Regions from separate parts of the Shewanella sp. 4t3-1-2LB genome, predicted to be linked through region 2. Evidence: predicted binding sites of a transcription regulator. Region 2 holds the regulator's gene; each other region holds the start of a gene.
The links. The regulator NrdR, encoded in region 2, represses ribonucleotide reductase genes. The targets are predictions, from matches to a motif close to AAACACNANATNTNGTGTTT.
Positions count from the first base shown of each region.

Region 1: a site for NrdR is predicted at 2,947-2,966, ahead of nrdD (anaerobic ribonucleoside-triphosphate reductase). Genes of this name have one in related genera too.
Region 3: a site for NrdR is predicted at 6,139-6,158, ahead of nrdA (class 1a ribonucleoside-diphosphate reductase subunit alpha). Genes of this name have one in related genera too.

Region 1 covers NZ_JAFNJD010000040.1:16,454-27,326, forward strand. The annotation lists gene nrdG (anaerobic ribonucleoside-triphosphate reductase-activating protein) at 285-758, opposite strand; gene nrdD (anaerobic ribonucleoside-triphosphate reductase) at 804-2,921, opposite strand; gene rssA (patatin-like phospholipase RssA) at 3,219-4,175, opposite strand; gene J3L11_RS14250 (DEAD/DEAH box helicase) at 4,366-5,706, shown strand; gene J3L11_RS14255 (DUF3010 family protein) at 5,743-6,183, shown strand; gene J3L11_RS14260 (M48 family metallopeptidase) at 6,183-6,689, shown strand; gene J3L11_RS14265 (peptidoglycan DD-metalloendopeptidase family protein) at 6,780-8,063, opposite strand; gene J3L11_RS14270 (SMC family ATPase) at 8,209-10,873, opposite strand, start outside.
Region 2 covers NZ_JAFNJD010000012.1:25,026-35,898, reverse strand. The annotation lists gene J3L11_RS06465 (riboflavin synthase) at 1-51, opposite strand, end outside; gene ribD (bifunctional diaminohydroxyphosphoribosylaminopyrimidine deaminase/5-amino-6-(5-phosphoribosylamino)uracil reductase RibD) at 54-1,178, opposite strand; gene nrdR (transcriptional regulator NrdR) at 1,181-1,633, opposite strand; gene glyA (serine hydroxymethyltransferase) at 1,739-2,992, opposite strand; gene J3L11_RS19520 (hypothetical protein) at 3,076-3,198, shown strand; gene J3L11_RS06445 (PepSY domain-containing protein) at 3,595-6,042, opposite strand; gene J3L11_RS06440 (methyl-accepting chemotaxis protein) at 6,168-8,096, opposite strand; gene J3L11_RS06435 (efflux RND transporter periplasmic adaptor subunit) at 8,404-9,672, shown strand; gene J3L11_RS06430 (MacB family efflux pump subunit) at 9,676-10,873, shown strand, end outside.
Region 3 covers NZ_JAFNJD010000001.1:283,898-294,770, reverse strand. The annotation lists gene J3L11_RS01280 (amino acid aminotransferase) at 1-287, shown strand, start outside; gene serC (3-phosphoserine/phosphohydroxythreonine transaminase) at 345-1,439, opposite strand; gene gyrA (DNA topoisomerase (ATP-hydrolyzing) subunit A) at 1,518-4,220, opposite strand; gene ubiG (bifunctional 2-polyprenyl-6-hydroxyphenol methylase/3-demethylubiquinol 3-O-methyltransferase UbiG) at 4,544-5,254, shown strand; gene J3L11_RS01260 (HAD-IA family hydrolase) at 5,259-5,942, shown strand; gene nrdA (class 1a ribonucleoside-diphosphate reductase subunit alpha) at 6,323-8,608, shown strand; gene nrdB (class Ia ribonucleoside-diphosphate reductase subunit beta) at 8,653-9,783, shown strand; gene yfaE (class I ribonucleotide reductase maintenance protein YfaE) at 9,758-10,093, shown strand; gene J3L11_RS01240 (NADPH-dependent 2,4-dienoyl-CoA reductase) at 10,151-10,873, opposite strand, start outside.

The DNA.
Region 1 (10,873 bases), on a different contig from region 2:
AATTAACCTTAACTACTGCTCTCAGATCATGAGACGGTTAATGTCTCTCGTTGAAGAGACTTTACATATACATTGATTCAAGCGGGCCATTTTAGGCTGTTTCACAACGGATAGGAATACCCGAAGGCATTGGCTTGGGATTACCCAGATAACACTGCCGGGAGTTTACCGTTAGCTGAATCTGCTGGTTCGGCAGTATAGCAACTTCCAACCACCGCGACAGTGTTTTGCAGACGCAAAAAATGAAGTTTATTGTTCGATATAGCCGATTAAACCTCACGTCATCACTGACGCTCGTGCAGATGATGCACTATCTGGTTACTGGAACCGCGATACAGCAGTGAAGGGTCTGCCAGCGACTGTTCAAATTTACCGTCAATCAACACGTCAATATAAGGCAATATCGCGCGTTGCGCGGCAGTTAATTCATTGAGTTTGTAACCGGTCCATAACCAGATATCCTTGCCTTCGCACTCTTGCCGAACCCGTTTCACTAACTGCAACACCGCCGGAACGTTGCCAGGAAATAATGGATCGCCGCCCGATAAAGACAATCCTCGCCGATGAATACGGTTATCGTTCAAGTCATGGATAATCTGATCTTCCATTGGCTGATCAAATAGATGACCTGAGCGCGGATCCCATGTGGACTGGTTATAACAACCGCGACACTGGTGTTCACAGCCAGCAACAAACAACGTGCACCGCGTTCCGGGGCCATTAACAACATCGACCTGATAATAACGATGATAATTCATGGTACTTGCCCTCCAGTGCGCCCCGATGGGCGCACCTGTGTCAGCTCAGAGATGTTTAACGCGGCGTTTGACTTCTTCCTGTTTACCCTGGTTAAACGGACGAGCATCAGGGCTTCCCAAATAACCACACACACGGCGGATAACCGAGACGCGAGCGGGATCATGGTTACCACATTTCGGGCAGACAAAGCCTTTACTGGTACAACTGAATTCACCGGTAAAGCCGCAGTCATAACATTCATCTATCGGTGTATTGGTACCATAGTACGGAACACGGCTGTAACTGTAGTCCCAGACATTTTCCAGCGCTTCCTTATTGTGCTGCATATTCGGATATTCACCGTAGCAAATGAAGCCGCCGTTCGAAACCTCTGGATAAGGTTGTTCAAAGTCGATTTTATCGTAAGGATTAACGGACTTTTCCACGTCCAGATGGAAACTGTTGGTATAGTAGCCCTTATCAGTTACCCCCGGCACTAAACCAAATGCTTTTGCATCGAGTTTAGCAAAGCGGTTACAGAGGTTTTCGCTAGGTGTAGCGTACAGGCTGAAACCATAGCCGGTTTCCTCTTTCCAGCGCACGGTAGCCGCTTTTAGGTAGGCCACTATATCTACCGCCTTTTGCCGTAGTTGTTCACTGTCATAAACATGGGTTGCAGTGCCATACAGGGCATTGATCGCTTCGTGCACACCAATGTAACCGAGTGAAATAGAAGCGCGGCCGTTTTTGAAGATATCCGCAATGCAGTCATCCGCTTGCAAACGCACGCCACAGGCGCCTTCCATATACAGGATTGGAGCCACCCGAGCTTTGACATTTTTCAGGCGATCAATGCGGGTATCCAGCGCTTTGCGGGCAATCGCCAGACGTTCATCCAGTATCCGGTAAAAAGCTTTTTCATCGCCTTTTGCTTCAAGTGCAATCCGTGGCAGGTTAAGACTAACCACCCCCAGGTTATTGCGGCCTTCATGCTGTAACTGGCCATCTTGCTCGTAGGCACCGAGGAAGCTACGGCATCCCATAGGCGTTTTGAAGGAGCCGGTTACCCGTACCACTTCGTCGTAGTTCAGGATATCTGGGTACATGCGCATGGTAGAGCATTTCAGCGCTAACTGTTTCACATCATAATTGCAATCACCGGGCTTATGGTTAACGCCATCGCGAATGGCAAATACCAGTTTCGGGAATACCGCAGTCTTATGATTTTTCCCCAAGCCTTCCATGCGGATTTTCAGGATTGACTGCTGGATCAGACGCGACTGCCAGCTAGTGCCCAATCCAAACCCCAGGGTAACGAAGGGAGTCTGGCCATTGGCAGTGTGCAGCGTATTGACTTCATATTCCAGCGACTGGAAGGCATCGTGGCACTCTTTTTCAGTGCGTTCTTCAGCGTAAGCTGCCGCGTTTTCGATACCCCACTTTTGCGCCACTTCCATATGTTTTTCATAACTTTTGGTCACAAAAGGTGCCAATACTTCATCGATACGGTTGATGGTAGTACCGCCATAAATATGGCTGGCTACCTGCGCAATAATCTGTGCTGTCACCGCTGTGGCGGTAGAGATAGATTTAGGGGTTTCAATTTCCGCATTACCCATTTTGAAACCATGGTTCAGCATGCCACCCAGATCGATCAACATACAATTGAACATCGGAAAGAAAGGTGCATAATCCAGGTCGTGATAATGGATTTCGCCACGTTCATGGGCATCCACCACGTCTTTGGGCAGGATATGGTGCTTGGCATAGTGTTTTGCCACAATTCCGGCCAACAAGTCGCGTTGAGTTGGAATGACTTTGGCGTCTTTGTTAGCATTTTCGTTCAGTAGTGAAGTATTGGTCTGCTCCACTAAGCCGCGGATTTCTAGGCTCAGTTTACTACCGGTTTCCCGGCAGATGTCACGATCGTGACGGTATTCGATATAAGCTCGAGCAACAGTTTTATAGGGGCCATCCATCAGCAGGTTTTCTACTCGGTCCTGCAATTCTTGGATAGCAACCTCTGGTTTTTCTCTCACTGCCGCAGAGACAACGGCAGCGACAGTTGCAGCATAGTCGACATCGTTAATACCACAGTGCGTCGAGGCTGCCAGCACCGCATCCCGGATTCTGTTTTCATCGAATTGGGTACGGCACCCATCCCTCTTTATCACTACTGGCATGATCTTCACTCCGTTTTGTCATTGTTATCACCATATATAGTGCTCATTTTTTAGCTAAACACTATATGTGGTAAGATTAGGCTACAAAACCACTAGGGATATATTGATCTGGATCATGTAAAAGGACGGCTGTCGTAACTTGGCAGAAATTGTTGTTGCGGTCAGCTAATTGTGACCATTTGCTACTTGACCCAATGGCCAGTCAGCGATAGTAACGCAAACTCCGCGGAAAATATCTGACTCCAAACACAAGCGCCGGTCATACGAACCGGCGGCTGTGTATAACTGGATCGCGTGTTATAACTCACCCAATACCGCATCAATTAAATGCGCTGATTGCTTGACCGCATTTTCTCCAGCGGCAATGGCTTCTGCTGCGCGATGAAATTCCATAGTCCCAATTTCCGATACTTTGGGCAGCAAGCAGAAGTCTGGTGGATCGCCCACCAATCGCGCACGTTTATGACGCTGTTCCAAAATATCCATCGATTGCGACATCACCGCCAGCATACCGGGCTCAGTTTTATTCCCCAAGGAGAACTTGTTGGTGAGGCCGGCAATGTAGTCTTTCCCTTTTGCCAACAGATCCATAAAGCCAGAGTCATTGTGGTTGCCTGATTTTGCAGTCGCTGTCACGACTTCCTGGCGGGTATTTTTACCTTGCACATTCACGGGCAACACCTGCAGCTTTTCACGTCGGTAGCCGTGTAAATCCACCCCAATCACCACCTGACAGCCCATCGCTCGCGCCACAGATACCGGAATAGGATTCACCACCGCACCATCCACCAGCCACCGTTTGCCCTGCCGCACCGGCGACATGAAGCCCGGCATCGAACAAGAAGCGCGCACCGCCTGCCGTAAATCGCCATTACGAAACCAGACTTCTTGCCCCGAATACAGATCTGTGGCAACCGCGATAAACGGTTTTTTCAGATCTTCAATTAACAAGTCACCAATCCGGCTCTGGATCGCATCGAAAACCTTATCGCCGCTGATAAGTCCACCTCGGCGCCAACTAATATCCATTAGCCCAAGCACATCCCAGCTGGAAAAACTGCAGACCCATTCTTCCAACTCTTCCAGTCGGTCATTAGCATAGGCAGCCCCGACCAAAGCACCAACGGAACAACCGGCAATCTTTTGCGGATGGATCCCCATATCCGCCAACCCTTTAAGCACACCAATGTGTGCCCAGCCCTTGGCGGCGCCACTGCCCAAGGCAATACCTATGATGGGTGAAGCGTTTTCCATCTGTGTGTTTCTCCTCGTTGGCAATAACTCATGCAAGGTTATAGCGCCCCCATTCTATCGGGGTGACAAAATCAAACTCAAGCATATCAAATGCTGACTGGCAGAAAATTCCAATAGAACTAACATGAAAACTGCCTAACGCTGTAAAAACCGCTATAATACGCGCCGCTGAATTTTATGGAGACAATCTTTGCAATTTTCCGATTTTTCGTTGGATAAACGCCTGCTGCAATCCCTTAAACATTTGGGTATTGATCAGCCAACCGAGATCCAAGCTAGTGCTATCCCGATAGCGCTGGCAGGACACGATTTGATGGCGTCATCCCAAACTGGCTCGGGTAAAACCCTGGCATTTTTGTTGCCAGCATTGCAAAGGCTGATGGCGACACGCGCCCTCAGCAAACAAGACCCGCGCGCTTTGATCCTGTTGCCTACCCGTGAGTTGGCCAATCAGGTTTACAGTCAATTACGGCTATTGGTGGCCAATACTCAGTTCAAAGCCGTAAGCATTCTTGGTGGCGAGAATTTCAACGATCAAGCCAAGGCGCTGGCAAGGAATCCCCATATTATTGTGGCAACGCCAGGGCGTATCGCTGATCATCTGGCGCAACGTCATCTTTACCTTAACGGATTGGAATTGCTGATCCTCGACGAAGCAGACCGTATGCTGGATCTAGGATTTGCCACGCAATTGCGCGCTATTCATCAGGCTGCTGATCATCGGCGACGGCAGACCTTGATGTTTTCTGCCACACTGGCTCATGATGATATTCACGAACTGGCGGCAGAGTTACTGAACTCGCCTGAGCATGTGGCCATTGGTTCCAGTCATGAAACCCATCAGGACATTCATCAGCGGGTCTATCTGTGCGACCATCTAGATCATAAAGAATCCTTGCTGCTGGCACTACTAAAAGCGGGGACACACAAGCAGATAATGATTTTTACCGCTACCCGAGATGATACTGAAAGACTGGCGACTAAACTGGATCAGCAAGGTTACTCGGCCATCGCGCTCAGTGGTGAACTGAAACAAGCTAGCCGTAACCAGATTATGGATCAGTTCAGTCGTGGTCAGCAGCAGATCCTAGTGACAACCGATGTTGCCTCCCGAGGCTTGGATCTGCTCAACGTGTCGCTGGTGATAAACTTCGATATGCCGAAGTTTGCCGAAGAGTATGTGCATCGCATCGGACGGACGGGACGAGCAGGTGCAAAAGGTGATGCTATATCATTAGTGGGCCCAAAGGACTGGGCGGCCTATACCCGCGTGGTTGCCTTCTTGGCACAAGCGCCGGAAACAGAGGTGATAGCAGGCCTGGAACCGACATTTAACGGACTGGCACCCAAACAGTCACAGGCCAAGCGTCGAGTTGCGAGTAAGTCTACCGCTAAGCTAGGCGCGACTGTTGATAAACCTCGTAAATCACAGGCTCGCGACAAGCGTTTCCTCACGGCCGTAGATGCTGGGGATATGCCGATGCGCCGTAAACCGGCGCAGACGGTAAATACTGATGAATCAGAAGAATAATGCGGCGATAAGCCAACAATCAATGCAAGGATATTTATGCGCGTTTGTGGTGTTGAATTAAAAGGCAGCGAAGCTGTTATCTGTTTGGTGAGCTATAAAGGTGACAGCTATAACGTCCCAGAATGCCGCCGCCACTCTTTTACCCTGACTGACCCGGCTGATTTGGAAGCCATTCGCGAATTTCATTTCGCGTTTCATAAATTGCTGGAAGACTATCAGGTTGACGAAGTGGTCGTGATTGCCCGCGAGTACAAAGGTAAGTTTGTTGGCAGTGCCGTCAGCTACAAGCTAGAGAGTGCTATCCAGCTCGGAAAGACACCAGTCGCGATGCTGACCCCCCAAGCTATCCGCGAACAGAACAAACGGAATCCACCACTGGTAGATTTTGCAGCATTGGAGTTGCGTAAGTTCCAGCAACCGGCCTTTGAAGCCGCTTACGCCTACCTCACCCAAAAACGTTTCGCCAAAGAAGACTGATGGCAACTGACTATCTGGCCCATTACAGTGAAGAGGTGCGCGCTAAAGTCGCCGCACTGCAGCAGCAGGGCCAGCTAGCGCCATTTTTGTTACAGCGCCATCCAGATGTGCATCAAATCCGCTCCGATCGTGCGCTTTATGACTTCACCATAGCCTTGAAAAACCGTTATCTGCGACAAGCAGCGCCATTAGCAAAAGTATGTTTTGACGACAGAATCACCCTTAGTCACCAAGCATTAGGCCTGCATACCTACGCCGCTAGGTGGCAAGGTAATAAGGTAAAAACCAAAAATGAAATCCGTATCTCGTCACGGCTGAAACGGGTACCTGAGGCGTTTCTGCGGATGTTGGTCGTACATGAACTGGCGCATCTGAAAGAGAAAGAACACAACAAAGCTTTTTATCAGCTTTGCTGCCATATGCAGCCGGATTACCATCAATTGGAATTTGAATTACGGCTGTACCTGATGCTGGCAGATACAGACAGCGACCCATATCAGTCGTAACCCGCGGCCCCCCACGCAGATACGCATTGACAATGCTAGAAATAACAAGGCTGCCTGATGGCAGCCTTGTTTTATCTCATTCACATGGCATCAGCCAAGATTCATCATATGCTTACGGGAAGCGACTAACTGTTCGAATGACTGTTTATCATGACCAGCCAAATGCCCTGCCATTGGGATTTGAGCTGTCATCGGATTGACCGGATGACCATTAATATGGAATTCATAGTGCAGATGTGGCCCGGTAATACGCCCAGTAGCACCAGATAAGGCAATCACATCGCCACGACTAACGCGCTGCCCCTTATGTACCAGCGCTTTTGACAGGTGCAAGTAACGGGTGGTGTATTTACTGTCATGTTCAATCACTATGTATTTACCGGCATAAGGGTGATTTGTCACCAGCGTTACCACGCCATCACCGGTCGCAACCACTTTGGTGCCCACTGGTGTCGCGAAATCAGTGCCGTTATGCGGTGCAATACGTCCGGTGACCGGATGGTGCCGATGGGGGTTAAATGCCGAGCTGACGCGATACTGCTTCAATAATGGAAAACGCTGGAACGCTCTAACCAGACTCTGGCCGTTCTCGTCATAAAAGTTGCCATCACTGTTCTGAAACGCCGTGACATGGCTCCGGCCCATATTGATGCTGACACCAAGAATACGGCTAACCCCGGTAGATTCTCCTGCCACATACTGATCATTGAGTAAGACTGAAAAACTGTCGCCTGCACGTAAATCTCTGGCAAAATTTAGTTTATCTTTCAGCAGCATTTCAATACGCTGAATTTCTGCCGCACTCAAACCAACTTTTTCAGCGGAACGATAGAAAGACCCTTGGATGCCACCACTGATAATACGATCCTGCCAATTCCCGGGGATGTTGATTTCATTAACTTCGTAACCACCTTCGGGATAGCGGTTGAACACCACTTGCCGCGCGGCGTTAAAGTACAATTCCAACTTACTGAGGTTGCCCTGCTCATCCTGCCAGAAACTGATGCGGTTACCCGGCATCAAGGTGTCTAATGCCAGCACATCCAGATCCGCTTCTAGCACTTTATACATAGTTTGCTGATCGACCCCGGCCTTGGCAAACAAAGCGCTCAAAGTATCACCAGGCTCAATAGTATGCACAAAGGAAGGATGTTTGATTAAAGGGGCAGTTATCGGTGCGGGCTGGGTCAGAATGGATTCAACATCTAGCTGCAACGGTACACGCTGAGGGCTGACGTCCTGACTCGTGGGCCACAAGATAGCGGCACCGATTAACAAGCCGCTAGCCAACAATAAGGTTTTATGAATAGAAGGAAGCGCCTGCAAACGCATCACCGGGTTAAAATTCAACCATGAGATTTTCTCTGCTTGCAACACTTCTCTCCTGCACTGACATCAATAAAACCCCCTCAGAAATAGGGGGAAACGCCAAAGTTATATCAAAAAAAGGTCGAGATACAAGCGCTACATGCTACCTATGTCACATTAGATACAAATTTCGCCAATTTTGTACACTATCTCACGGTGTAACCACCTGAATATGACTGCCGCGTGCCTGCTTATGCACATCGACTCGCGTCAGTATTTGCTCTTTCATTTCGGTGACATGGGAGATAACCCCAATCATGCGGCCTGCCGACTGCAGATCGGTCAAGGTTCGAATCGCTAGCTCTAGCGAATCCTGATCTAAACTACCGAAGCCTTCGTCAATAAACAGCGTATCGAGCTTGATGCCACCGGCGTATGCTTGCACCACATTGCTTAACCCCAGCGCTAATGACAAGGCCGCCATAAAGCTCTCGCCACCACTTAAGGTCGCCACGGGGCGGACTTTGCCGCTGTAGGCATCTTCAACTTCTAAATCTAACCCTGACGCGCGGTTACCCTTGGCTCGTTCCTCTTTACGCAGCAAGCGATAACGGCCTTTGCTCATGTGCGCCAACCGTTCAGAAGCTTCTAGCAACACATCATCCAGTAACACACTCAAGACAAAGCGCTGCAAACTGAGTTTACTTTGGTTGTTACCGTTGGCGATATCGGCCAAGGTGCCAATCACCGCGAACTGCTGCTCTAATGCAGCTAATGTCTTGGCATCCGTGGTGAGCTTTTGCTGGCAGTTGTTCAGGTTACTCAAGCGGCTACTGAGTTGTTGATATTGCTCATCGGCGGCTTGTAGCAATTGTTGTTGTTGCGCCAATTGCGCCGTTAACGCGGTAATATCTGGTGCCACCACACCTTGGAGTTTTTGTGTTAGCGCTTCAAGTTGCCCCGCTAACGCATGGCATTGCTGCTGCCATTGTTCAATTTGCTGAGTTAACTGTTGCTGCAACTGCGGCTCGCGTTGTGCCGCTGTTAACGCTTGCACATCAGTAAACCCTGCCTGTTGCAGCGCGGTATCTAGCTCTTGCTGCGCCTGCTCACGGTATTGTGTTGCTTGGCGCAACTGCTGCTGACGTTCGCGCAGCGAGCTTTGTGCTTGTGCCAACTGTGACGCCGTTGTTTGCTGCGCCTGCTGTAGCTGTTGTATCTGCTGCTGCAACGCTGCTTGCTGTTGCTGTAACGCTTTTCGTTGCTGGGTTAACTGCGCCAGCGCCACCTCAGCGGTCAAATTCTGTAGCTCTGTCGGCAAGCGCTGTTGGATCTCCAGCAAAGCGCCTTGCAAACTGCTGCTACGACTTTGCTGCGCAGCTAATTGCTGCTGGGCGTCATTGAGCTGTTGTCGCTGCACCTCAAGCTGTTGCTCTAAGTTCGTCAGTTGCTGTTGCTGGTTTTTAAGTTGTTGCGCGGCCTGCTGCGCGCTGGCCAACTGTTGCTGCGTTTGCGTCAACGCCTGCTGCCATTCCGTCACTGGCAGCGCCACGCTGCTGTCAGCATTTAGGGCAGTAAATAACGGCGTAAGCTGCTTATCAATCGCGGCAATTTGCTCACGCAGACTGCGATAGTCACTACGTAACTGCTCGCAGCGACGGCGCTCACTCTCAAGCCGTTGCTGTGAGTCTTCTAGCTGCTGCTCTGACGGAATCGCCACTTCGCTGTGGGCCGGATTGGGGTGCTCGGCGCTGCCGCACACCGGGCATGGTGTATTCGGCCCCAACTGTTGCGCCAGCAGTGCTGCTTGGCCCTGATGCCATTGCAGGCGTAACGTAGTGAGTTGCTGCTCGGCGGCATCAAACTGTGCCTTGGCCTGTTTTCCATGCTGCGCCTTGTGCTCCAGTTGTTGCTGCAAGGTTTGCTGTTGGCGCTGTAGTTCCAGTATTTGTCGTCCTTGGTCGCACTGCCGCTCTAACTGATATTGCCGGGTTTGCAGTTCGGCTTGGCGGTTCGCTTGCTGCTGTAATTCGGCAATGGTTTGCGCCAGTTGTGTCTTTTGTGTTTGCAATTGCTGCAGTTGTTGTTCCGCCGCTTGTTGGGCGTTAGCCGCTTGCTGCTGTTGCTGATTGGCCTGATTAAGCTGCTGTTGCTGTTGGTAATAGCTCTGCAGCAATGGTTGCAGTTGCTCAGCTTGCTGCAACTCACTGCGGCTGTGTTGTAGCTGTTGATCTAACTCAGTAATGTTGGCAGCTTGCTTATCTGCCTGCTGCTTTTGCGTGGTGGCATGGGTGAGTTGCTGCTCTGCCGCTTGCAGAGCTTGCTGCTGACTAATGAGTTCTTGGCTACGTTGCTGTTGCTGCCGATACACCGGCAGCACTTGCTGGGCTAATTGCGCCAACGACAACTGTTGCTTTAGGCCATCCATTTCTACTTTACGTGCTTGTTGCTCAGCCAGGCTGGCGGCAAGCCGCGTTTTTTCTGCTAGTTCAGCGCTGAGTTGCTTGCCCTGCTCTAGCTGTTTATTTGCTTGTTCGAGTGCTATGTTGGCTTGCTGTTTTTGGGCTTTGGCTTGTTCGAATTGTGGTGTTAGTTCGCTGATAGCTAGTGCCAGTGCTTCGATTGATGCCACGCCTGCCGCTTCTAAAATGCCAAGGCGTTTTTGCTCCAAATCGTGCGCATCTTTACGAATGGTTGCCGCTTGCAGCTTTAAGCGCTCTTCCATACGGCTATAGATATTGGTTTGAAATAACTGACTAAAAATCTTCTCGCGCGCTTTGGAATCTGCCAGCAATAACTCACGAAACTTACCTTGCGGCAACACCATCACTTGGCGGAATTGATCGACATCCAACCCGGTTAATGACTCGATCATC
Region 2 (10,873 bases):
ACGTTCGATACGCCGAAGATGCCCGACAGCTTCAATGATCCCGGTAAACATGATTAGTACCCTATTTTCAGCGTCAGACGATTATCAACGCCGACTTTCCGTTGTTCAATTAATTGTAAGGCTGGGATTTGCGACAACTGTTGGTATGGCGGCAACTGCAACAGATTACGGCCTGCCGCCCCAAGTATTTTGGGCGCTTGATACAGGATGAGTTGATCAGCCAAGCCACAACTCACAAAAGCACCAGACAAGGTTGCGCCTGCTTCGACGAGTACCGAATTGCAGCTTTTACCCAGATATTGCAACAATGCAGCTAAGTCCACACGGCCATCGATACCGGGGAGCTGCACACACTGCACATGTGCTGGTAGCGCCTCGCAAAATTCCGCAGGATATGGCTGGCAGCTGACCAGCAGCACCGCGCCAGATAACTGCAGTAGACGGGCATTGAGCGGCATCCGACACGCGCTATCCAGCACCACGCGCAAGGGCTGTATAAGCTCATCTTCGCCAAGTTGCTGCTGTAAATATCCCAACTCCTGGTAACGCACGTTCATTGACGGATCATCCGCCAATACTGTCTCAATCCCGGTAATAACGGCGCAGTTTAATGCCCGCAGCCGCTGCACATCCTGCCGGGCTGCCGGGCCGGTAATCCACTTTGACTCACCGTTAGCCAAGGCAGTTTTACCATCAAGACTTGCCGCCAACTTCAGCGTGACATAAGGACGACCGCGTTCCATTCGTGACAAAAATCCTGGATTCAGCTGTCTAGCTTCATCCGCCATCAGACCACTGACGACTTCTATACCGGCATCTTGCAGCATGAAAATTCCACGCCCAGCGACTTGCGGGTTGGGATCGGTCATGGCAATCACCACCCGTTGCAGACCATGTTCAATTAAGCCTTTGGCACAGGGCGGCGTACGTCCGTAATGGCTGCAAGGTTCCAGCGTGACATAGGCGGTGGCTCCTCGGGCTTTATCACCTGCCATGCGCCAAGCGTGCACTTCGGCATGCGGACCACCCGCACGTTGGTGCCAGCCTTCACCGACAATTGCACCGTGACTATCAATGATAACGCAGCCAACATTGGGATTGGGGCGCGTGGTATAGCGGCCACGGCGTGCCAACATAATGGCACGGCTCATCATGGCAATATCAGTAGTTGACCACATGATTACTTCTTCTGCAGACTAGCGATAGCTTCGCCGAACTCCGAGACATCCTCAAACGCGCGATACACAGACGCAAAACGGATATAAGCGACTTTATCTAGTTCAATCAGTTGATCCATCATCAGGTTACCAATCATCTCGGAGGTCACTTCGCGCTCACCCGTAGCGCGCAATGCTGATTTAATCTTGTTGATAGCCTCTTCGATTTTATCGATGGACACCGGGCGCTTTTCGGCCGCACGTAACATGCCGCCCCGCAGTTTGTCTTCATCAAACGGTTGGCGGGAACCATCGCGTTTGATGACACGAGGCATGACTAACTCTGCACTTTCAAAGGTGGTGAAACGTTCGTGGCATAGGGTGCACTCGCGCCGACGGCGAACCTGATGACCATCAGCCACTAACCTTGAATCAATCACTTTGGTATCGGTCGCACTGCAAAATGGACAATGCATCATGCCTCCTGCGCAAGTCAACGGGACCGTTTTTTAACGGAACATAAACAAAAATGGCCGCTGAATGCAGCGGCCATGCCAGTTTAATCGATCTCCCTGAAAAGGTTAACCGTAAACAGGGAAGCGGGCGCACAGTTCCAGCACTTTGGCTTTCACTGTGTCGATAACAGTTTCATCACTGGCGTTGTCCAGCACATCACAGATCCAGCCAGTCAACTGCTTGGCTTCTGCTTCTTTGAAACCACGGCGAGTAATGGCGGGAGTACCAATGCGGATACCGGAAGTCACGAAAGGTGAACGTGGGTCATTAGGCACAGAGTTTTTGTTAACGGTGATATTGGCACGACCAAGGGCTGCATCGGCTTCTTTACCGGTCAGTTCACGACCGATGAGATCCACCAGCATCAGATGGTTGTCAGTGCCACCAGACACGATCTTGTAGCCACGTTCCAGGAACACTTCTACCATCGCCTTGGCGTTGGTCACGACCTGCTGCTGATAAGCTTTGAATTCAGGTTCCAACGCTTCTTTGAAGGCCACCGCTTTACCGGCAATCACGTGCATCAGAGGGCCACCCTGGCATCCTGGGAATACCGCGGAGTTAAGTTTCTTATACAGATCTTCATCATCGGCAGCAGACAGGATCAAACCACCGCGCGGCCCCGCCAATGTTTTGTGGGTAGTAGTAGTCACCACGTGTGCGTGTGGGATTGGGCTTGGGTAAACACCCGCGGCCACCAGACCAGCAACGTGTGCCATATCCACAAACAGGAATGCACTGACTTTATCGGCAATTTCACGCAATTTGGCCCAGTCAACGATACCAGAATAAGCCGAGAAACCACCGATGATCATCTTAGGTTTATGTTCTAAGGCTAACGTTTCCAGTTCGGCGTAATCAATCTTGCCCTGTGCATCCACACCGTAAGGGATAATGTTGAACAGCTTGCCAGAAAAGTTAACCGGAGAACCATGTGTCAGATGACCGCCGTGGGCCAGATTCATCCCCAATACGGTGTCGCCAGGCTGCAACAGCGCCATATAAACGGCATAGTTAGCCTGCGAACCTGAATGCGGCTGCACATTGGCGTAAGTGGCATCAAACAGCTGTTTAGCGCGATCAATCGCGAGGTTTTCTACTACATCCACATACTCACAACCACCATAGTAACGCTTGGCGGGGTAGCCTTCGGCATACTTGTTGGTCAACTGCGAGCCTTGGGCCTGCATGACCCGCGGACTGGTGTAGTTTTCAGAAGCAATCAGCTCAATGTGTTGTTCCTGACGACGGTTCTCATCTTCAATAGCCTGGAACAGCTCCGCATCATAATCGGCGATGTTCATACTCTTCTTCAGCATTGGTTACTCCAGCTGGACAGTCTTATCGGTAGGGTTGCGCGTATTCTACTCTGCTCTGCATCACAATCCCAGCGCAGAGGGTGATGAAAATCCTTCTGCTGGAAGATGACAGTGTTTCACTTTGCGAACAGCAACAGTCGTTTTTTAACGCGTCAGCCAATGGCTTGCAATACCCTAACAGCAATGCCTGTATCAGGAAACCCTGAGATACCGTTTAAAGATAAACATCAGATATGAAAGCGTTATTATCACCATTGTTGCTACTGACACTGCTTACCGGCTGCGCCAGTTATGTGGCCAATCGGATAGCTGAGCCGAAACGCCCCCCGCGGTGATAGCAGCACCCCAGGCATTTTATCGTGCGATGAAACTGCAACTGCATGACGACCGCCAATCTCCCTGTATTCGAGGTGATTTCGCGTAGCTGACCAGCGCAATTACATAGTCTGCAAATGCAACAATATCAGCAACAAGGCAATCACATAGCCGTGCTAAAACCGGGTAAGCAAAAACAACAGTTAATGGATTTATGGCTCAGAACAGTGCTGCACGGTGGGTGCCAACAGCCACCGTGCAGTAATGCCGTTAGCAACTGAGATATTTCAATAGAGATCGCGGTGATAACGGCCTTGCTGCTGCAACCGCAATAGTTGCGGCTCACCCAGCAGTTGCACCAGTGTTTGTTGTACCCCGGCACCAACCCCTGCTATGGCACCACAAACATAAAGATGAGCCCCCGCCGCCAAATAGCGCTGCAACCTGTCTTCCTCTGCCAATAAACACTGCTGTATATATCGTCCATTAGGCCGTGACCAGGCAAAGTCCAGATGGGTCAGCAGCCCTTCCGCCCTAAATGCCTGTAATTCAGCACCATAGTAGTTATCCTGTTCGGCGTAACGCTCACCAAATAGCAACCATACTGGTGTTTTAAAACCTTGTTTACGCCGCTGCGCTAAAAAGCCTAAATAAGGCGCGAGTCCGGTACCTGCGCCCAGTAATATCAAAGGCACATCGGCCGGAGGTAAATGAAAATTACTATGAGGTTTCAAGCGTACCTGCCACTCACTGCCAACGGGTGCTGTCGCCAGCGCTCCAGACGCACGGCCATCAATACCATCAGCATTGCGCACATGTCGCACCATCAGCTGTAACGGATTTTCGATACTGGCAATCGAATAACTGCGGGCCCCCAGTGGTGTTGCCGCATTGACATATGCCTGGGGAGTTAACTCGCGCTTAGTCACCGTCACCACTGGGGCTTCTAGATATTGTGCCTGAGCCTGCCATAACGGCATAACCCCAGCGTGGGTACTGACCATAACATCGCCGTCCAGCCCTTGCTGTTGCAGATAATCGCGACTCTGGGATTCTGACCATACCGGTAAAACCTCCAGAATATCGCCCGCCTGCCAGTTACCTTGCAGTGCTAATTGCACCTGGTGCACGGGCCTGTCGCTGCCGGGATTGAGACAGCGATTTTGTAGCAGCGTAGCAGATTGCCAGCTATCTGCAGCCAATGACGCATGCTCCAACTTTAGCGTCTGGGCCAACGCATCACTCCAATGCTGCAACGCTTGCTCTGCACCACGGTCCACTTCCTGAAGCGGCAACAGAGTACCGGCTCCGAGTTCACTGAAACGCCGTGCTAACCAGTGGCCAAACGCACAGAACTGCTGATATTGGCGGTCCCCAAAGGCCAGCACCGCGACGTTGACATGGTTGAGTTTCACGGCAGCGGCCGCTAACTGCTGTTGGAACAGCAAGGCACTGTCAGGCGCTTGCCCTTCGCCATAAGTGGCGGCCAAAAGCAGCACCTGACGATAGGCAGCGAACTCCTGAGGTTGCATATTTGCCATAGCACGCAGATGTACACCCTGTCCTTGCTGTTCTAACCAGAGCTTAAGTCGCTGACCGTACGCTGCCGCAGTACCACTCTGGCTGGCATAGGCGATCAGGGTCGACGCCGTGCCACTGGCCTGTTCTTTAGGACGCGCCCGCCGATTAAAAAACAGCCAGATACCGGTAATTGCAAAAGAGCCGAAAGCTAACCCTGACAAAGACCAAATCACCCGCCCCGGCAGCCCAAAATAACTGCCGGTATGGAAGGCATACATGTTAGCTAACAGGTAATCGCCACCACGGAGATCGGCATAACGTTGCTGCTGTAACAGATGACCAGCCGCATCAAATGTCAGCGCAGAATACGCTCTGGAATGAGGTGCATCCGGCTCCAGATAACGCACCCGCACTTCGCCATTGGCTTCACGGGGCAGATACCAACGGGCATAACGGCCATCAGGTTTGACGGTCAAAAAGCTGCGCCAGACCGCATCGGCATCGGCGCTTATGTTCGCATCGGCCTTGATAGTTGGTGGTTCCGGTGAGCCCAGCATCTGCTTGAGGCCGCTACGGTACCAATCAAAAGCAAACCACGGCCCCGTCACTGCCATGATAAAGATAGGAATAAACAGCCAAGTGCCTAAGAGCGCGTGAAATTGCCACAGCGCTAGGCGACCTTTGCTACCACGTTTCCACCACAGCCAGTCCTTGATACTGCTGAGCCGATCCGGCGCTCGCCGGATAAAGCCGGCAATTAACAGAATAATTGCCATCAATGCCGCAGTGCCTGTAATCACACTGCCGATAGAATTGGGCAGCAGCAACCAACGATGTAATGCCATAACATCGGCAAAAAATTCACTGATAGCCGGGCGTGCCCCAAGGATTTCGCCAGTATAAGGATTAAAAATGCGCCATTCCCGCTGTTTACTTTGGCGATCCTGATAAAGTGCCCGCCCTGGACGTTGCACCTGCGGCTCCAGATAAATACGTTGCAGTGTTTTACCCGGTAATTGCAGCTTTGGGGCAAGCACTGGCATAGGTAACAACTGCCCAGCGGCTATTTCCGGCCCGGGCAAAATAGCGGTGATATCATCCTCTAGCGCTAATAACCCCCCGGTTGCTCCCACAATCAGCAACACTAGCGCACTGGCAAGCCCCAGCCACTGATGAATGCGAAAACTAATCCGCTGACGCCAACTTCCTGACATAATTTATATGAGAATGATTTTCATTAATGTATATAATACCGATAAAACAATGGCTGGCAACCCCGCGCATTGTCAATTAAGGCGAAAGAGAATGGCAGGAAATAATTAACAACGGATTAAGCGATTCAATAACGGAATTGTTGTACCTGCTCCCCCTGAGCTTGTACTAGCTGTTCCAGATGCTGGCTGGCACTGACAAAACCACTGATCCCCTGATAATTGTCTTCGGTGATTGCGGCAATTTGTTGCAGGTTCTCGGCGATATGTTCAGTGGTACTTTGCTGCTCCGTGGCCGCGCTAGCAATCTGTTCGCTATTGCGGCTGACCGTAACAATCAACTGCCGAATATCGTCCATACAGGCTTCTGCTTTGGCGCTTTGTTGTAAATCAGTATCCATTTGCTGCTGACATTGCTGCATCAACTTTACCGTGCTTTGCGCGCCTAATTGCAGTTGCTCGATAATGCTCTTGATAGTATTCGCTGATTCTGCCGTTTGCTGGGCAAGCGTCCGTACTTCAGTGGCAACCACTGCAAAACCGCGCCCATGATCTCCGGCTCTGGCCGCTTCAATAGCGGCGTTCAGCGCCAGCAAATTAGTCTGCTCCGCCACCCCGCGGATAACATCCAACACGCCCCCTATCTGCTGTGAAGAGTGATCCACACTTTGCAGTGATACCGCCGCCTGTTGCAACTGTGCCGCCAGCTTGCGACTACCGGTAATCGTTTCCCGCACCTGCTCACGACCAACATGCACCGCCTGTTCCATCGTCAGGACACTTTCCAGCGATGCCGCTGCAGCTTGTGCGACCTCTTGAACCGCCGAGCCCATCTGCCCCATGGCAACCGTAACCTGCATAGTTTGCTGCCGCTGCTGCTCCAACGACCGATGGGCATTGCCAGCCTGACGCCGATTCTCAGTGGCGACTTGCGCCAACTGCGCGGCCCCATGATTCAGCTGCGTCAACAACTGGCGGATATGTGCCAGCAACTGATTGGTACTGTCAGCCAGCAAACCAAACTCGTTGTGACTTTGGTAAGCGACATTGCGGGTCACATCGCCATCAACCGCGGCTCGTTGCACGGCTAGAAGTTCTGATAAAGGGCGTTTGATAGAGCGGTAAATATTGATGGACACCAATAACGCTAGGACTAATGACCCCCCGAGTAGCCCGATCGACAACCAGAACCCCAGATCTAGCGACCGATGGATCTTATCAGCTCCTTGCCCCACCCGATCATGAGCCACCTGATCAACCGTACCCAATACTGCGGTGGCGTAGTCAATACTGCCCCCGGTCAGTTCAGTCAGAGACGCCAATTCGGTAGTTGCCGCAATATATTGCTGCTGCGTTTGCAACATTTTGCTTAACAGCGCGGCTAAAGCTGCCGCTTGTGGATGGGTAGCCGTATCTCCCTGAGCCTGTTCTACTGCGTCAGTCGCCCGTGACAGCGCAAAATCATCTTCGGCCTCTAACAGTTGCAACATGGCACTTTGCCAATGGCCAATATCGATACCCTGCGCAGCAGTAGTAACCGCCGCTTCGCGCCATTGATGGCGCAACTCATCCAGCTGTGCGCGCGCCGTTAACTGCGCCAAATGTTGCTGTCCCAGCGCTTTGCCTTGGGCAAAGTAATCTTCATCCAAGCTATCCAGCGGTGAAATCAGCGATTGCAACTCTTCGCTATCGCCAGCGGTTTGCTTTAAACGTGCCAGAGCCTCAGCAAAATGTTGCTGCAACTCGGCAAAATTATTGATGGTGGTTATGGTTAAATGCTCATCCTGCAGACCCGGTACTGTTTTTAACTGGCGATCAGCATTGAGTAGCACTTGCGCCAGCGCATTAGCGTTCAGCACCAAAGGGGTAGTTTTATCGGTCATGGTCGCGACCTGATGTCGTACTTGGGCTGAGGCCAGCATATTGGTGACGCTGCCCATTAGCAGACACAACACCAGCAATAGCAACCCGAGCATGACTTTTTGGGTAAGCGACAATTTCATTCGCGCAAACAGTAATTGCAGCGGTTTTGACACATATGACAGCGGTCTGGCCATATACAACTGTTCTCCCGCAACCGGCACCCTGGACAATGGCGGAGTTTAAGACGTTTTGATGACACTCAGATGACAATGCCGACGCCAACCTGTTAGCAATTGGCAATCAAAAATATTTCAAAAAGTTAATATTTATAAGGAGATGTGTCTGTCGCAACGGTGTCATGGGGATTCGTACACATTTTTGAAGAAATTTACGCAATCCTTACACTTTTCCCATTTGCTGCGCCCACCATGTCGATATACTGCCGACATTACTAATTTTCGGCCTCACAAGTCCGACAGGCATCAGGGTAAAACTGCCAAAATGAAAAAGTCCTCCAAACGCAAATGGGTGTTCCTGGTGATCATCGCTCTGGTTGTGCTGGCTACGGTGCTGTTCTTTGCTATGCGTAAGGCACCAGCGCCAAGCTACGCGACCGAAGCGGTACACCGTGGCAACATTGAAAATACGGTGCTGGCCAACGGCATGTTGCAAGCCTACAAACTGGTGAGTGTGGGTGCGCAGGTATCCGGTCAGATCAAAAACCTGCCGGTAACCTTGGGGCAACAAATTAAAAAAGGCGAGCTGATTGCGCAGATCGACAGTCTGAATCAGCAAAATAGTCTGAAAGAGGCACAGGCATCGCTGAACAGCATTAATGCCCAATATGACGCCAAACAAGCGCAAATCCGCCAAGCACAGCTGGAGTATGACCGCCAGAAGGCCATGTTGGTGGATAACGCCAGTTCTCGCGCCGATTATGAAAGTGCCGAAGCCAACCTCACTGTATATAAAGCCGAGTTGAAACAGTTACAGGCACAGCGGCAACAGGCAGAGATCCAGGTAGACAGCGCCAAGGTCAATCTGGGCTATACCACCATTACCGCGCCATTAGACGGTACCGTGGTGTACACCGCCGTGGAAGTCGGCCAGACCGTCAACGCCAATCAGACCACACCAACCATCGTTGAGATTGCCCAGTTGGACACCATGACCATCAAGGCACAGATCTCTGAAGCCGACGTTGTGAACGTTCACCCAGGCCAAGAGGTGTATTTCACCATTCTAGGCAAACCGTACCATAAATACCGCGCCAAGTTGCGGGCTATCGAACCCGGGCCAACCTCTATGGATGGTAACGATAAGGACATGACCTCCAGTGATTCTGATGCAATCTATTTCAACGGTCTGTTTGATGTCGAAAATCCCGATCGGATATTGCGCATCGGCATGACGGCGCAAGTCTCTATTATTTTGAAGCAAGCCAAAGACGTGTTACTGGTTCCATCGCAGATCCTCGTCCAAAAGAGTGGTCGACCAGCGAAAATGGCGGCTAAACCTACTGCTTCTGCCTCGGCACAAGCGCCAAACGCAGGGGCTAAACGCCCGCGAATTAACAGTGAGGAACAGGCGCACTATCAAGTCCCTGTGCTGGTCAACGGGCAGGTAGAATATCGCGATGTCAAAGTCGGCATTAATAACAAAATCAATGCAGAAATCACCGAGGGCCTCAAGGAAGGTGAAGAAGTGATCATTGGCATGCCATCCTCAGGCAGTAACAATCGCTTTCGCCGCTCACCGATGGGATTCTAATTGATGAGTACAGCATTACTTGAAGTCGCCGGAGTCTACCGCTCGTTTCCCGCAGGCGACCAGCAACTGACGGTGCTACAAGATGTCAATCTCAGCATCGCGCGCGGTGAAATGGTGGCAATCGTTGGCGCCTCGGGTTCCGGCAAATCAACGCTGATGAATATTTTGGGTTGTCTGGATAAACCTAGCCAAGGCAAATATTTCATCAATGGCCAGGATACCTCGGCGATGGAAGCTGATGAACTGGCCGAACTACGCCGTGAACATTTCGGTTTTATCTTCCAGCGCTATCATCTCTTAGGCGATCTTACAGCGGTGGGCAATGTCGAAGTTCCGGCAGTTTATGCGGCCAAAGATCGACAGCAACGACGCGATCGCGCAGAACTGCTGCTCAGTCGTCTAGGTTTGGGAGACCGGCTGGATCACAAACCCAGTCAGCTCAGTGGCGGTCAGCAACAGCGAGTAAGCGTGGCCCGTGCATTGATGAACGGCGGCGATGTTATCCTAGCCGATGAGCCCACTGGCGCGCTCGACAGCCACAGCGGCGAAGAGATGATGAAACTGCTGCAAGAGCTACACCACGACGGCCATACCATCATCATCGTAACGCACGATATGCATGTAGCGCAGTACGCCGACCGCATCATTGAAATCAAAGATGGGGTGATTATTGCCGACCATCGCAAGCAACAGCGCCCAGACATTGCCGATGTAAAACCAGACACCAAGCCAAAACGTAGCTGGTTTGGCGGGTTGGATCGTTACGGCGAAGCGCTGAAAATGGCACTATTGGCAATGTCATCACATCGGCTGCGTACTTTTCTAACCATGCTGGGGATCATTATTGGCATTGCCTCAGTGGTGTCAGTTGTAGCTCTGGGGGAAGGATCGCGACAAGCAATTCTCAAAAACATCAGTTCAATGGGGACCAATACTATTGATATCCGCCCCGGCAGTGGTTTTGGTGACAGACGCGCTGGGCGTATTCGAACCCTGACGGCCAACGATGCACAATCGCTGAAAAATCTGCCATTTGTTGACAGCGTTACGCCGACCATCAGTACCAGCGTCACCATCCGTTATGGCAATCAGGCCGTGTCGGCTTCTGTTTCAGGTGTTGGCCCGGAATATTTCCGGGTACGGGGCTATGAACTGGCAGAAGGACAATACTTCGATGATGCTAGTGTCGATGCGCTGGCGC
Region 3 (10,873 bases), on a different contig from region 2:
AGCTGTCTCAGCAATGGCTGGAAGAACTGGCGGTCATGCGTAATCGTATCAACGGTAACCGGGCGATGCTGGTCGATAGAATCAAAGCCGCGGGGGTGACCCGCGATTTCAGTTTTATTGCACAGCAGAAAGGGATGTTCTCATTTTTAGGGATTTCGCCAGAACAAGTTGAACAGCTGAAACGCGATTATGGGATTTACATGGTGGGTTCAAGCCGGATGAGTGTCGCGGGGATCACTGAAGACAATGTGGATTATCTGGCGCAATCAATAGCGGCAATCCTTTAAGCCGCGCTGACAAAAAAAGCGACTGCATGCAGTCGCTTTTTTGCTATCTGGGCATATTTAGGCTGTGTGCTTTTCGGCAAACGCACGCATAAAATCAACCAACTTTTGCACTCCTGCCAATGGCATCGCGTTATAGATGCTAGCTCTCATGCCACCAACAATACGATGTCCTTTCAGCGCAACCAGTCCGAGAGCTTCAGCGTCCGCCAAGAAATCCTTATTCAATGCTTCATCCTGCAGCTGAAAAGTGACATTCATGCGCGAGCGATTTTGTGGCGCCACACCATTCTTGTAGAACGCTAACTCATCAATACATTGATACAGCAATTCAGCTTTCTGTTTATTCTGTGTTTCAATGGCCGCCACGCCACCTAACTGTTGCAACCACTTAAAGACTTCTGCCGCTAGATACCAGGCAAAAGTTGGCGGAGTATTGAACATGGAATCGTGTGCAGCGGCAATGCGGTAATCCATAATAGAAGACGGATTGACGGGCGGCAGTTGCAACAGATCTTTTCTGACAATGACGATGCTCAGCCCTGATGGCCCAATATTTTTTTGCGCACCCGCGTAGATCATACCGAACTTACTGACATCCACCTGGCGAGACATGATCGTTGATGACATATCTGCAATAACGGGCCAAGGAGCATCAATCTCTTCAAATATTTCGATACCATCAACCGTTTCATTCGGGCAGTAATGGACGTAACGATATTGTGTTGTTGGGCCATTGAGTTCCGGTAAAGTAACCTGGTTTAATCCATTGACTTTAGAGACCATTTCTATGGTGTCAATCTGCGCTTCGCCCACTAAACGTACGGCTTCGTCTGCTGCTGATTTTGACCATTGACCACTGAGTAAATAAAGCGCCTTACCGTTATTGCCAAGAAAATTATTCACCACTGCCGCAAACTGGCCTCGACCACCACCGTGCATAAACAATACATGGTAGTTATCGGGGATATTCATGAGTTCCCGTAAATCGGCTTCGGATGCTTTGGCAAGGGCAATAAATGGGGCACCGCGATGACTGACTTCCATCACCGATACTCCCTGCCCCTGCCAATCAAGCAACTCGGCTTGTGCTTTAGCCATTACCGGTGGGGGCAACATTGCCGGGCCGGCACAAAAATTATAAACGGTGCTCACTCATTTTCTCCTTGGGCCATAAAAAGCATAGAGACAAAACGAGCGTCACTGAGGACGCCCGTTTTCAACTTTCACAGATTATTCTGCGGTATCTTCATCCTCGGCGGTGTCGCCTTCAAGCTCCGGTGCGTCGGTAATGCCTTCGGCATCGGTATCTTCAGGGATATCATCGTCCTCAGACTGAATTTCGTCAATGCGCTGCAGTCCGACCACTGTTTCGTCTTCAGCGGTACGGATAATGGTCACGCCCTGGGTATTTCGGCCGATCAATGACACCCCAGACACGGGAGTTCTCACCAGTGTACCTTTATCGCTGATCAGCATGATTTCATCATTTTCTGCCGCTTGTACCGCCCCCACTACCGGGCCGTTACGATCGGTGACTTTAATTGAAACCACCCCTTTGGTAGCGCGACTCTTCGCCGGATACTCATCTAACGCAGTGCGTTTTCCAAAACCATTGGCGGTAACGGTAAGAATAGCGTCATCGCTGTGAGGCACGATCAATGAAACGACTTTCTGCCCAGCTTCCAGCGCAATACCGCGAACCCCAGTGGCAGTACGTCCCATCGGCCGCACGCCTTTGAAGCTAATCTGCACTTCGCCGTTTTCATCCAATACTGGATTACCATCTTCGTCAGTTATCGGTGACTCTTCTGCTTCTTTAAAGCGTACAACCTTGCCAGCATCAGAGAACAACATGATTTCGTTGTTGCCATCCGTAATATCGACACCAATCAGCTGGTCGCCTTCTTTGAGGTTCACCGCGATAATGCCGTTACTGCGTGGGCGACTGTATTCGGTTAGCGCTGTTTTCTTCACCGTGCCGTTGGAAGTGGCCATAATAATGTATTTACCCTCTTCGTATTCCCGCACCGGCAGAATAGCGGTGATACGTTCTTCACCTTCCAGCGGTAACAAGTTCACAATCGGGCGACCTCTGGCCTGACGGCTGGCCAATGGCAATTGATAAACCTTCAACCAATACAACTTACCAAAGTCTGAGAAGCACAAAATGGTGTCGTGGGTATTGGCAATCAACAGTTTTTCGACAAAGTCCTCATCTTTCACCTTGGTGGCGGCTTTCCCCTTACCACCACGGCGCTGAGCTTGATAGTCGGTTAACGGTTGATACTTGGCGTAACCTAGATGTGACAGGGTAACCACCACATCTTCTTCGTTAATCAAATCTTCCAGGCTGATATCAGCGGCAGATTCATTAATTTCGGTACGGCGCGCATCACCGAATTGGGTTAATACCTCTTCCAGCTCTTCTTTGATCACTTCCATCAGACGTTCGGAACTATGCAGAATATGCAGCAACCCCGCGATGGTCTGCAGCAGTTCTTCGTATTCCTGAAGGATTTTTTCGTGTTCTAGCCCAGTCAGTTTCTGTAAACGCAGATCCAAAATAGCTTGAGCTTGCTGTTCGGTCAGGAAATACAGCCCTTCATGGATACCGAACTGTGGCTCCAGCCATTCTGGGCGTGCAGCATCATCTCCGGCTTTCTCTAGCATGGCCTGTACATTGCCCAAAGCCCATCCCTGTTCGGTCAGGCGTTGTTTAGCATCGCTTGGGCTAGGAGAGTTTTTGATCAGTTCAATGATGGGATCAATGTTCGCTAGTGCAACCGCTAATGCTTCCAGAATATGGGCGCGCTCGCGGGCTTTACGCAGTTCAAATACGGTACGGCGGGTAACCACTTCACGGCGATGCAGGATAAAAGCTTCCAGCATCTCCTTGATATTAAACAGTTTTGGCTGGCCATTTACTAAAGCCACCATATTGATACCGAAAGAACACTGCATCTGCGTCTGGGCATACAGATTGTTCAGTATCACTTCCCCGACTTCACCGCGCTTGACTTCGATAACGATCCGCATCCCATCCTTATCGGATTCGTCACGCAGTCCACTAATCCCTTCAATCTTTTTGTCTTTCACCAGCTCGGCAATTTTTTCGATCAGGCGAGCTTTATTCACCTGATAAGGGATTTCGGTCACGATAATGCGTTCACGACCGTTATCTTCAGTTTCGAAGTTAGCACGGGCGCGCATAATGACTTTGCCACGACCAGTACGGTAGGCTTCTTCAATCCCTTTTCGTCCATTGATAATGGCTGCGGTTGGGAAGTCAGGGCCAGGGATGCATTCAATCAGTTCTTCTATCGAAAGATCCGGATTAACAATTAATGCCAAACACGCATTAACGACTTCAGTCAGATTATGGGGTGGAATATTGGTGGCCATCCCCACCGCGATACCTGAGGAGCCATTGACCAACAGGTTAGGAATACGGGTTGGCAATACTTCTGGGATCTGTTCAGTACCATCGTAGTTGGGCACGAAATCGACGGTTTCTTTGTCGAGATCGGCCAGCAGATGATGAGCCAAACGCTGCATACGAATTTCTGTGTAACGCATCGCTGCCGCGGCATCACCATCGATGGAGCCGAAGTTACCCTGGCCATCAACCAAGGTATAACGCAGTGAGAATGGTTGCGCCATACGTACGATAGTGTCGTATACCGCGCTGTCACCATGGGGGTGATATTTACCGATAACGTCACCGACCACACGGGCGGACTTTTTATAAGGTTTGTTCCAGTCGTTTTTCAGCTCGTTCATCGCAAATAGCACGCGACGATGAACCGGTTTCAAACCGTCTCGAACGTCTGGCAAGGCCCGGCCCACGATTACACTCATGGCATAATCAAGGTAGGAATTTCTTAGTTCGTCTTCAATGTTGATTGGCGAAATGGATGAAGCCTGATCAGTCATAAACTGCTCGATCCCCTTATATTAAGCTGACAACTTTTGTTCCATGTCATTGTCGAGCCCTACTAACGTAATGGGGCATTCTAACACAGTTCTCCGCCCTCGGAAGACCTGAAAGCGGTCTGCACACAACATTTACATCATCCTCTCGCAATACCGCCCCAAAATAGCAAAATTTGCATAAATTCCACCGAGTTGAGTAATTTATAACCAGTTGTTGAGCGGTGCTTTAGGAAAACCATCAGCGCATACAAATCAACGTACCCACTGCCGGTGTAACTGTGGTTATAATGGCGTGTCTTCTTACTCGTTTTTAAGGTATTGCCATGCAAGAAAATGCCAACGTCGATCCACAAGAAATTGCCAAATTTGAAAACATGGCTGCTGGTTGGTGGGATCCTCAAGGTGAATTTAAACCACTGCATGAACTTAACCCACTACGACTGAATTACATCGACTTGAAAGCTGGCGGTATATTTCAGAAGCAGGTACTAGATGTTGGTTGTGGTGGTGGCATTCTTTCAGAAAGCATGGCCAAAATAGGGGCTAACGTCACTGGTCTTGATATGGGGCATGAACCTCTTGAAATAGCCAAGTTACATGCGCTGGAATCCGCGGTTACCGTCAATTATCAACAACAGACCGCCGAAGAGCATGCCGCTAGCCATCATGCCTATTATGACGTGATAACCTGTATGGAAATGCTGGAGCATGTGCCTGAACCGCAATCCGTTATTAACGCCTGCTGCGCCATGGTAAAGCCACAAGGCTGGGTATTTTTCTCAACCATTAACCGTAATCTGATGTCTTGGGTGCAAACCATCGTTGGTGCCGAATATCTGTTGAAAATGTTACCCGTTGGCACCCATGTTCACAGTAAGTTTCTGCGCCCTTCTGAGCTGATAGCAATGGCGGAGCATACCGACCTGCTCTGCCGTGATGCCGTAGGTATCAAGTACAATCCGCTTAACGGTATCTTTAGTTATACCCCAAGCGTGGAAGTGAATTACATGATTGCGTGCCAGCGGGTGGACTAACATCATGCGATCTAGCCCAGTGTCAGCATTACTGTTTGATCTTGATGGGACGTTAGTCGATACCGCGCCGGATCTGATCGCGGCGGTACATGCCACATTGGCACAAAACGCCATAGAAAGCGCTGTCGATTATGCAGCGCTACGCGCTCAGGCATCGAACGGCTCACTGGCGATGCTGAGAGCGGCGGTACCCCATGCAGATGAGCCACGACTGGAGTCACTCAGAGAGGTAATGTTACAACACTATCAACTTATTAATGGTACGGAGGCAACCCTGTTTGATGGGCTTGCGGAGCTCTTATCCATTGCTAAGACATATAGTATTGCGATAGGCGTAGTCACCAATAAGCCGGCGATATTTACTAAACCGCTGTTATCAAGACTCGGATTGCTAGATCAACTGCAATCGGTCATCAGTGCTGACACCACCCGTTTTCGCAAACCACACCCAGCACCGATGTTGCTGGCAGCGCAGCAATTGCAAACCCACCCAGATAATATCTTGTACGTTGGTGATGCCGAGCGCGACATTATTGCCGCCAAAGCCGCCAATATGCCATCGGCGGCAGCGCTGTGGGGCTACATTAATACCAACGATAACCCGCAACTGTGGCATGCCGATATGATGCTGCAACACCCTACACACTTAACGGCAATTCTTACCGGAGACAGCGTAATAGATCGTTAACGATCGCTGCATATTTTAGCAATCGCGCTGCTCAAATCTGATTGCTGGTATTTTAAACAAAAGTCGCAAATCCCTATATTGACGGCGTTTGTCGCATCTGTCAGGGAACGAATGGGGAGATATCCACAACATATGCCCCGAATCGTCACTTGCAAAACGTTGCTAGCCTCACTATCTTGTTACTCTGTAAATACAAAAACACCACATATTGTGTGTAGGTAACAATCCTAGCCACTAGTCGCAATACCATAATGCGGCAGTGAAAGACTGCTCAGAATCTCTAAATACAGCGTTCAGCAGTTGCCGATGGATTGTTGTACAAAGGACGTTTTGATGGTGTGCGCCATCGTCATTAATGATAAAACCAGGGCCTATCTTCAATGAATAGCAATATGACAGTCACCAAACGTAGTGGCGAAAGAGAGAATATTGATCTCGACAAGATCCATCGTGTGATCACTTGGGCCGCCGACGGTTTGGCTAATGTGTCGGTATCCGAAGTTGAATTGCGAGCGCATCTGCAGTTTTACGATGGTATTCCCACCGAGATTATCCATGAAACCATCATTAAAGCCGCAGCAGATTTGATCTCGCCTGATGCCCCTGATTATCAATTCCTAGCCGCGCGTTTAGCCATCTTCCATTTACGCAAAAAGGCTTTCGGCCAGTTTGAACCACCCAAACTTGCAGAGCATGTCAGCAAGCTGGTGGAAATGGGCAAATATGACCGTCATATCCTAGAAGATTACAGTCTAGAAGAGCTGGATTTGATGGATAGCTATATCGATCATTGGCGCGATATGACCTTCTCTTATGCCGCAGTGAAACAGCTGGAAGGTAAATATCTGGTACAAAACCGGGTCACCCATGAAGTTTATGAAAGTGCTCAGTTTCTCTATATGCTGGTAGCCGCTTGCCTGTTTTCGGGTTATCCGCGTCACAATCGTCTGCAGTACATCAAAGATTTCTACGATGCGGTTTCCACTTTTAAAATATCGCTGCCAACCCCCATTATGTCTGGCGTCCGTACCCCGACTCGCCAGTTCAGCTCCTGTGTGCTTATCGAATGTGGCGACAGCCTAGATTCCATCAATGCCACCTCATCTGCCATTGTTAAATATGTCAGTCAGCGCGCTGGGATCGGTATTAATGCCGGCCGCATTCGCGCACTTGGCAGTCCAATCCGCGGTGGGGAAGCCTTCCACACTGGCTGCATTCCGTTCTTCAAACATTTCCAAACCGCGGTAAAATCCTGTTCTCAAGGAGGCGTACGGGGGGGGGCCGCCACCCTGTTCTATCCATTGTGGCACTTGGAAGTAGAATCACTGCTGGTGCTGAAAAACAACCGCGGTGTTGAAGACAACCGTATCCGCCATTTGGATTACGGAGTCCAAATCAACAAGCTGATGTACCAGCGTTTGATCAAGGGTGAAAATATCACCTTGTTCAGCCCATCCGATGTTCCCGGTCTCTACGATGCATTCTTTGCTGATCAGGATGAATTTGAACGCTTGTATGTTAAATATGAGCAGGATGACGCTATCCGTAAACGCTCTTTACGTGCGGTTGAGCTGTTCTCATTGATGATGCAAGAGCGCGCCTCTACTGGCCGTATCTATATCCAGAACGTGGATCATTGCAACACTCATAGTCCCTTTGATCCACATGTAGCGCCGGTTCGGCAGTCAAATCTTTGTCTGGAAATCGCGCTGCCAACTAAACCGTTGAATGATGTTAATGACGCTAACGGTGAAATCGCGCTGTGTACTTTATCAGCACTGAATCTTGGTGCTATCGAAAATCTTGAAGAGATGGAAAAGCTGGCGGATCTGGCGGTTCGCGCTCTTGATAACCTGCTGGATTATCAGGACTATCCTATTCCTGCTGCGCGCTCTGCCTCGATGAATCGGCGCACGCTGGGGATTGGCGTGATCAACTTCGCTAACTACTTGGCCAAACATGGTGTGAAATATTCTGATGGTAGTGCAAATGCCCTGACCCATCGTACCTTTGAAGCTTTCCAGTACTACTTGCTTAAGGCCTCTATGGTTTTAGCAAAAGAGAAAGGCGCTTGCCCACTGTTTAACGAAACCACTTATGCCCAGGGTATTCTCCCCGTTGATACTTATAAGCGTGATTTGGATAAAATTTGCAGTGAACCTTTGCATCTTGACTGGGAACAACTGCGAGCTGACATCAAGCAATATGGCTTGCGTAACTCTACATTGTCGGCGCTGATGCCCTCTGAAACCTCATCGCAGATCTCCAATGCCACCAATGGCATTGAACCTCCTCGCGGTTTGATCAGCGTTAAGGCCAGTAAAGACGGTCAATTGAAGCAAGTGGTACCGGATTACGAAAAGCTCAAACATAAATACGAGTTGTTATGGCAGATGCCTAGCAATGATGGCTATCTGCAACTGGTGGGCATCATGCAGAAATTTATCGATCAGTCTATCTCAGCTAATACCAACTACGATCCGTCAAAATATGATAGTGGCAAAGTGCCGATGCAAACCTTACTCAAAGATTTGCTGACCGCCTACAAACTTGGGGTAAAAACCCTGTACTATCACAATACCCGTGATGGTGCTTCTGATCGGCACGATGACCTCAGTGTTGAAAAAGAAGATGACGGCTGCGCCGGTGGTGCTTGTAAGATTTAAGGTGAATCGGGGCCTGTCGGCCCCTTTGTTTGGACGAATGAAACATGGCTTATTCAATTTTCTGTCAAACACCCAATGATGCCACCCGTGAACCGATGTTTTTCGGTCAGCCGGTAAACGTGGCTCGTTATGACCAACAAAAATACGAACTGTTTGAAAAACTGATTGAAAAACAGCTGTCGTTCTTCTGGCGCCCAGAAGAAGTGGATGTCTCTCGCGATAAGATTGATTTTGCGCAATTGCCGGAGCATGAAAAGCACATTTTTCTGTCTAACCTGAAGTACCAGACGCTGCTGGACTCTATTCAAGGCCGTTCACCTAACGTGGCATTTCTGCCGCTGGTGTCATTGCCAGAGCTAGAAACTTGGGTTGAAACCTGGTCTTTTTCAGAGACGATTCACAGCCGTTCTTACACCCACATTATTCGCAACATTGTGAATGATCCTTCCGTTGTGTTTGAAGACATTGTGGTGAATCAGGAAATTCTCAAGCGAGCGACTGACATTGCAGACTATTATGACCACCTGATCCAACTGACCCAAGTGTATCATCTGCATGGTGAAGGCGTGTTTACCATCGCCGGTAAGCAACTTTCTGTGACCAGTCGTGACATTAAAAAAGCCCTGTATTTGTGCATGATGTCGGTCAATGCGCTGGAAGCAATTCGTTTCTATGTCAGCTTTGCCTGTTCGTTTGCCTTTGCTGAGCGCAAGCTCATGGAGGGTAATGCCAAGATTATCCGCTTGATCGCTCGTGATGAAGCGCTGCACCTTAATGGTACCCAACACATCATCAATCTGATGCAAGCTGGGCGTGATGATGCAGAGATGGGGGAAATTGCCAAAGAATGCCATCAGCAAGCTTATGATCTATTTCTGCGAGCGGCTGAACAGGAAAAAGACTGGGCCAAGTATCTCTTTAAAGACGGCTCAATGATTGGGCTTAATGAAACCATCCTCATCCAATATGTGGAATATATTACCAATCAGCGAATGAAAGCCGTCAACCTGCCGTTACCTTATCCAGAGCGCAGCAATCCATTGCCGTGGATGAAAAACTGGCTAGAAAGTGACGCTGTTCAAGTAGCGCCACAGGAAGTGGAAGTGTCCTCTTATCTGGTAGGACAGATTGATTCAGCCGTGGATGAAAATGAGTTCTCAGACTTTGATCTTTAAAAAGCGACCAATAGTGTTGCTGCAAGGCGAACCGCTGTTGCTGTGGAACTGGCAGCAACAGTCACAGACGTTGCTGCAGGTATTGGAAGCGAAAAAAGTCAGAATATTCTCTGAGTGTCGCAGTGGTTACTGTGGTTGCTGTCGGACTAAGATCCGTAGCGGTTCAGTGCGTTACCTTATCGAACCGCTAGCGGAACTGGCACCAGACGAGTGTTTGCCCTGTTGCTGTGTGCCAAATGACGATCTGGATCTTGAATTGTCCTGCAACGGTGCGGAAATGCCCTTGCTGAGAGAAAAACGGCACGCTTAAAGCCAGCAGTAGGGTCTTCCGCAAGGAAGACCCTACTGCTGCGAAGCTTTCCGATACCTAGATCCGCATTGCCAACTCGGCACCATCGCGGATCGCCCGTTTGGCATCCAGTTCCGCCGCGAGTTTAGCCCCACCGATGATGTGCAGCGGTTTACCCAGTTGTTGCAATTCAGGCAGCAGTGCCAGATTTGATTCTTGCCCCGCACAGACCACCACAGTATCAACCGGCAGCACTCGTTCTTTCCCCTCAACCACAATGTGCAAACCTTCATCATCAAAACGCTGGTAACTCACCCCTGACAGCGTTTCTACCCCATGCAGCTTAAGCATGGCCCGATGGATCCAACCAGTAGTCTTTCCCAGTGTTTTGCCAGGAGTCCCCGGTTTACGCTGCAACAACCACAACTGCCGTGGTGGCGCTTCTCTTGCCTTTTCCGTTAACAGTCCCCCCCGCTGCTGATAGGCGGTGTCTATTCCCCAACGCTGGTACCATCTGGCGGGATTTAGCGTGGCCGACTCGGCTTCACCTAAAAACTGTGCCACATCAAAGCCAATACCACCGGCGCCAATAATGGCCACCTTGCTACCGGCACGGGCTTCTCCACGTAATAGCTGCTGATAACTGATCACGTTAGGGCTATCAAATCCTGGTAGCTGCAGCTGTCTGGGAATGACGCCAGCAGCGAGTACCAGTTCATCAAAATCATGCTGCGCCAACAACGCTGCCGTAACCGGTGTATTCAATTTAAGCTCGACCTGCAGATGAGCGAACTGGTAACG